Regions from separate parts of the Methylovorus glucosotrophus genome, predicted to be linked through region 2. Evidence: predicted binding sites of a transcription regulator. Region 2 holds the regulator's gene; the other holds the start of a gene.
What was found. Region 2 encodes sigma-54, which starts transcription at its own class of promoters, with help from an activator protein. Its sites were predicted from a motif close to TGGCACNNTTCCTGCT; they were not measured.

Region 1 (3,418 bases), on a different contig from region 2:
TTTAGATGAGAAGCCACGAGGTGGCAACGCACGCCAGTTAACAGGTGCGCAAGAGTGGCAGGCAATAAAAAAGGCGGGTTGCCCCGCCTTTTTTAACATGCTGTGATTAGCAGCTGTAGTACATGGCGAACTCGATAGGATGCGGTGTCATGCGCATTCTGGTGACTTCTTCCATCTTCAATGCGATGTAGCTGTCGATCCAGTCATCGGAGAACACACCACCACGGGTGAGGAACTCGCGATCCTTGTCCAGATATTCCAGTGCTTGTTCCAGCGAGGAGCAAACGGTTGGGATCGCTGCATCTTCCTCAGGAGGCAGATGGTAGAGATCCTTGGTTGCTGGCTCACCTGGGTGAATCTTGTTCTGTACGCCGTCCAGACCAGCCATCAGCAGGGCGCTGAATGCCAGGTATGGGTTGGCAGTAGGATCAGGGAAGCGAGCTTCAACGCGGCGAGCCTTGTCGGAGTGCACGAAAGGAATACGGATCGAAGCTGAACGGTTCTTGGCAGAGTAGGCCAGCTTAACTGGAGCTTCAAAGCCTGGAACCAGACGCTTGTAGGAGTTGGTGCCTGGATTGGTGATCGCATTCAGCGCGCGAGCGTGCTTGATGATACCGCCGATGTAGTAAAGGGCGAACTCGGACAGGCCAGCGTAGCCGTTGCCTGCGAACAGGTTCTTGCCATCTTTCCATACGGATTGGTGCACGTGCATGCCGGAACCGTTGTCGCCAACGATAGGCTTAGGCATGAAGGTGGCGGTTTTGCCGTAAGCGTGAGCGGTGTTCAGCACCACGTACTTCAGCAATTGGGTCCAGTCGGCACGTTGTACCAGAGTGCTGAACTTGGTGCCGATTTCACATTGACCAGCCGTTGCCACTTCGTGGTGGTGCACTTCAACAGGCACGCCCATGTTTTCAAGGGCGATGACCATGGCTGAGCGCAGATCCTGGAAGGAATCGACTGGAGGTACTGGGAAGTAGCCGCCCTTTACGCCAGGACGGTGACCAGTGTTGCCGCTTTCGAACTTCTCGCCAGATGCCCATGCACCTTCTTCGGAGTTGATCTTGACGGAACAGCCTTCCATGCCGGCATTCCACTGGATGGAGTCGAAAATGAAGAATTCGGGTTCTGGGCCGAAGTAGGCGGTGTCGCCCAGGCCGCTGGACTTCAGGTAAGCCTCAGCGCGTTTTGCCAAGCTGCGTGGGCAACGGTCGTAGCCCTTGCCGTCGGTAGGATCTACCACGTCACAGCTCAGAATCAGTGTAGGTTCGTCCATGAACGGATCGATATTGGCAGTCTCAGGATCAGGCATCAGTTGCATGTCGGAAGCTTGAATACCTTTCCAGCCGGCGATAGATGAACCGTCGAATGCGTGGCCTTCGGTAAATTTGCTTTCATCGAACGCTGAGATGGGTACAGTTACGTGCTGTTCTTTACCTCTGGTATCGGTGAAACGGAAATCAACAAACTTGATGTCATTTTCCTTCACCATTTTCATTACGTCGGCTACCGCCATTTCATTCTCCTAAAACGTAAAAGCGTAAATTAAGTAATCAAACCCCATGGTTTGATAGAAAAACTGCTGAATGTATCTAGCAGGAAACGTGCCATCGGAAACCCCGAGATTCTCATTTTCACATAATCACTTAGAAAAGAGAATAAAAAAGCGGGGCACCGAATTCGGGCGATCATTGGGGCAAATGCACCAAATTGGTGCTTTTGGCTCAGGCCGCAAAATTCTCGCTATACTTCGGGGTAAATCTACAAAATAATCGAGTGCACCATGGAAACTATCAATCAAATATTACAAAAAGCCAAGCAGCGCGCTCAGGTAAACAATTTGCCTTATGCAGGCGCTCTCACCCCAGAGGAAGCCCAGCAGCTGATGGCATCCGCTCCGGGCGCCTGTCTGGTAGATGTAAGAAGCCGCGCCGAGCTTGAGCTGGTGGGGCGCGTTCCTCAGGCATTGAGCATTGAGTGGGCATTTTATCCCGGCATGGTAGCCAACCCTGATTTTGCTGCGCATCTGGACAAGCAGGTGGATCGCGAAGCGCTGGTGATGTTTTTGTGCCGCACGGGTGGCCGTTCGCACAATGCCGCAGTGCTGGCTAACTCCATGGGATACACCGAGGCTTACAACGTATTGGAAGGTTTCGAAGGCGCGACCGATCCGCAAACGGGTCAGCGTGGCAAGATTAATGGCTGGAAAGCGGCTGGCCTGCCCTGGACAAATAGCTAAATTACAGACAGGGTCGTGATGATGGATCGTTATGCCGTGATCGGCAACCCGGTCGAGCACAGCAAGTCGCCGCTGATACACCACATGTTTGCCGAGCAAACCTCGCAGCAACTCGAATACGGCCGTGTGCTGGCTCCCCTTGATGCGTTTGTTGAGACCGTGCAGGCCATGCGGGCCCAAGGTTATAAAGGTGCCAACGTTACGGTGCCATTCAAGCTGCAGGCATATGCTCTGGCAACGCAGCTGACCGAGCGTGCCCACGATGCCGGTGCCGTTAATACTCTGATGTTTCAGGGCGAGCACATCATTGGCGATAACACCGATGGCGCTGGCCTGGTACGGGATATTCAGCACAACCTGGCGATTCCCTTGCACGGCAAGCGCGTGCTTCTGATCGGGGCTGGCGGTGCTGCCGAAGGCGTGTTGCATCCCATTCTGGCCCAGCAGCCTGCTCTGCTGGTCGTGGCCAATCGTACGCTGGACAAGGCGCTTGCCATGGTGCGCAAAGTGGAAGCGCAGGGCGAGCTGCTGTATGTCTCGGTACAGGCGCTGGCCTTTGAAGATCTGCCGGGCCAGGCGTTTGATGTGGTCGTGAATGCCACTTCTGCCGGATTGACCGACTCTCAGTTACCCTTGCCGCCCAGCATGTTTGCGGCAGGATCCCTGGCCTACGACATGATGTATGGTCGGGAGACCCCCTTCATGGCCTTTGCCCGCGCGCATGGCGCTGAGCATGTGGTCGATGGTCTTGGCATGCTGATTGAGCAGGCCGCCGAATCGTTTTATCTGTGGCGCCAGGTGCGGCCTGATACCACCCCCGTGATTGCACATTTCAAATCATGACATGGCGCCAATGGATATGGCGCGGCCTCTTGGCCTTGCTGCTGCTGATCGTGTTGTATCAGCTCTGGATATTCCTGCATATCTGCTGGTGGGTGCAGCACAATCCGGATAGCAGTGCTTTCATGCGCGATCGCCTGGAATTGCTGCAGGAAGATAAACCCGGTGCCGAGTTGCGGCATCAGTGGGTGCCTTACAGCCAGATATCCATCCATCTGAAACGGGCGGTAATCGCCGCCGAGGATTCCCGGTTTGTCGAGCATGAAGGCTTTGATTGGGATGGTATCCAGAAGGCTTATGAGAAAAACCTGAAAAAAGGCCGTATCGTGGCGGGTGGCT
Region 2 (3,418 bases):
CATCCGCCACCAGACGATGTCCGCGCGAAATCAGTTCCAGCGCGAGCTCGCTTTTACCAATGGCCGGGTTGCCCTTGATCAGAATGCCAAAGCCTTGTACTTCAATGAAAACACCATGGGAGCTCTCGGATTCGGCGACGGCTTGCGCCAGATAATGGCTCAGGACATCCATCAGCCCCGGGCTGCGCATGGGTGAAGTGAACAAGGGGGTTTGAAAATCATCCGAGGCGGCATTCAGCTCGGCGGGTGGTTTTTCACCATTGGCGACGACAACGGCGGCCAGGTCGGTGGAAAACAGATTGTGGATGGCTTTCTTGAGCTCTGGCTTGGGCAGGCTGCGCAAGTAATCCATCTCGGCACAGCCCAACACCTGCACGCGGTTGGGGTGTACAAAATTCAGGTGCCCGATCAGTGCCAGCGAGGGCTTGGTCACCGTTTCACTGGTGAGCAGGTTTTCACCGCCATTCAGCCCGGAAACCCAGGTGAGCTTGAGATTGCGGCGCATATCCCGGTAAAGCTGTGCAACACTGATGGTAGCCATATGATTACCTTATGTTCGGCAGGGACAAGGCAACTGGCGGTACGTAAGACAACACGCCTTTGCCTTGTCCCCGGTTTAGACCTTTATTCCGCAGCCGCCTGGTGCTTGAGGGCACCGTTGGCCTTGTGATGGTCGCTTACTTTTTCCTTGTGCTTCAGAACCTGGCGATCCAGCTTGTCAGCCAGCGCGTCAATCGCGCCGTACATATTTTCACCGCTGCTTTCGGCATGGATATCGTGACCCGGCACATGAATGGTGGCTTCCACTTTCTGCGCCAGCTTCTCTACGCTCATGGTGACTTTGACGTCAATCACATGGTCGAAGTGGTTACTCACGCGCTCAAGCTTGCTCTGCACATATTCGCGCAGGGCTGGGGTAACGTCGAGATGGTGTCCGGTGAGATGCAGGTTCATGATTTACTCCTTCAGGTAAAACGCAGATCAAAGCGATCTGCGCTGGTTGGCCGCGGGTATCTGCAAAGACTCGCGGTATTTGGCAATGGTGCGACGAGCAACCACGATGCCCTGTTTACCCAGGATATCCGTGATCTGGTTATCCGACAGCGGCTTTTTCGGGTTCTCTTCGCTGACCATTTGTTTGATCAGGGCGCGTATGGCAGTGGCGGAACAAGCGCCCCCGGATTCGGTAGCCACATGGCTGCCAAAGAAATATTTAAGCTCGTAAACACCGCGTGGGGTGAGCATGTACTTGCGCGTGGTGACGCGTGACACCGTGGATTCGTGCAGGCCCAGCTCATCGGCAATCTCGCGCAGCACCAGGGGGCGCATGGCGACCTCGCCGTGCTCAAAGAAATTGCGCTGGCGATCCACAATCGCCTGAGAAACGCGCAGGATGGTGGAGAAGCGCTGCTGGATGTTCTTGATCATCCACTTGGCTTCCTGCATCTGGCTCATCAGGTATTGGCTCGAGCTTTCGCGATTGCGCTTGAGGATGCCGGCATACAGCTGGTTGATGCGCAGCTTGGGCACGACTTCGTCGTTCAGATGGGCCAGCCAGACACCTTTGATTTTCTTCACCACGATTTCGTGCTGAATGTAATGATCAGACGTGATTTTGCTGAATTCACCACCTGGGCGGGGATTGAGTTGCAGCACCAGCTGTTGCACTTCGCGCAATACATCATCGTCGCAGGCCAGCAATTTTTTCAGTTTTGCGTAATCGCGGGCTGCCAGCAGGGGCAAGTGCGTTTCGGCAACCTTGATGGCGAGATCCACATAAGGCGTATCTGGTGGCAAGGCGCGCAATTGCAAGGACAGGCACTCTGCCAGATTGCGCGCGCCTATGCCGGGTGGGTCCAGGTTCTGGATATGCTTGAGCGCCGTCTGCAACTCCAGCATGTCGATTTCGAGTTCCGGCGGCAGCATGTCGGCCAGCTCTTCCAGCGACTGCTCCAGATAACCGTCGTCGGTAATGGTATCGACCAGCAGCATGGACAAGGTCTGGTCGCGCTCGGACAGTGGCAACAGCTTGAGCTGACCTAGCAGATGATCGCGCAGGCTGAGGCTGACCGCTTCCTGGTAGCTGAAATCATTGTCATCGTCATTGCCGGAGCTGCTGTCTTCCCAGCGGTTACTGCCGCTGCTGCTGCCGAATTCAAAATAGTCATCGCCACCAAATTCATCCTGGCGGGGAGCTTCCTCCGGTGTGGCGGCCACGCTGGGCTCAGGGGCTACTGGCGCTGCAATGAAGTTGTCGGGGATTTCCAGCGGTTCTTCGATCTTGTCAGCGCGTTCCAGCAATGGATTCGCCTGCAGCAGGGTTTCCAGCTCCTGATTGAGCTCCTGCGTGGATAGCTGCAACAAACGGATGGACTGCTGCAGTTGCGGAGTCAGCGCCAGGTGTTGCGAAAATTTGAGTTGTAAGCTTTGCTTCATACGTGGGGGCCGCCAAATGTGTGCTTAGAGGCGGAAGTCCTTACCAAGATACACTTCTCTTACGCTATCGTTGTGAATAATTTCGCTGGGCTTGCCTGCCGCGAAGACGCGTCCTTCATTGACGATATAGGCGCGGTCGCAAATACCTAATGTTTCCCGCACGTTGTGGTCGGTGATCAGCACGCCGATATTGCGTTCGGTCAAAAAGCGGATGATCTTCTGAATGTCCAGCACGGCGATGGGGTCGATGCCGGCAAATGGCTCATCCAGCAGAATGAAGCTGGGGTTGGTGGCCAGGCAGCGGGCGATTTCAACGCGGCGGCGTTCACCGCCGGACAGGCTGACCGCCATGCTGTTGCGGATATGCGTGATATGCAGTTCCTGCAGCAGCGATTCCAGCTGGTTCTCCATCTGTTCTGGCGCCAGTTTCTGCAACTCCAGAATCGCCATGATGTTTTCGGCCACCGTCATCTTGCGGAAAATCGAGGGCTCCTGCGGCAGATAGGCGAGGCCCAGGCGCGCACGACGGTGTATGGGCAGACGGCTCAGATCCTTGCCATCCAGCAGAATGCGCCCATCATCCAGGGCCACCAGACCTACCATCATGTAAAAGCTGGTGGTCTTGCCTGCGCCGTTGGGGCCCAGCAAGCCTACCACTTCGCCGCTATTGAGTTGCAGCGAAATATCCTGCACCACCGTGCGGGATTTATATTTCTTGCGCAGACCTTCTACGATTAATTGGCTCATGTTTACTCAGGTATATCGTGTTGCACGCCAGACTGACGGATTGTCAGCATGGCAGGTTAATTGGCCGTCGCGCCATCGGTGCCAGCCGGTTTTTTCTTGGGCTGAATAACGGCACGTACACGCCCGGTCGGCGTGGCAGGCGTTGCTGCCTGGCTACCACCGCCAATCACCTCGGCATATTCGGCATTGGCGTCATACATGATGTAGTCACCATGCACGATGTCATCGCCTTTTT

Region 1: a site for sigma-54 is predicted at 1,595-1,610, ahead of glnA (type I glutamate--ammonia ligase). Genes of this name have one in related genera too.

The regions. Positions count from the first base shown of each region.
Region 1 covers NZ_VMSE01000001.1:462,505-465,922, forward strand. Annotated here, with positions in the region: gene glnA (type I glutamate--ammonia ligase) at 107-1,516, opposite strand; gene FNL37_RS02090 (rhodanese-like domain-containing protein) at 1,784-2,239, shown strand; gene aroE (shikimate dehydrogenase) at 2,258-3,082, shown strand; gene mtgA (monofunctional biosynthetic peptidoglycan transglycosylase) at 3,079-3,418, shown strand, end outside.
Region 2 covers NZ_VMSE01000002.1:144,387-147,804, forward strand. Annotated here, with positions in the region: gene hprK (HPr(Ser) kinase/phosphatase) at 1-541, opposite strand, end outside; gene hpf (ribosome hibernation-promoting factor, HPF/YfiA family) at 625-954, opposite strand; gene FNL37_RS11655 (RNA polymerase factor sigma-54) at 982-2,436, opposite strand; gene lptB (LPS export ABC transporter ATP-binding protein) at 2,461-3,183, opposite strand; gene lptA (lipopolysaccharide transport periplasmic protein LptA) at 3,240-3,418, opposite strand, start outside.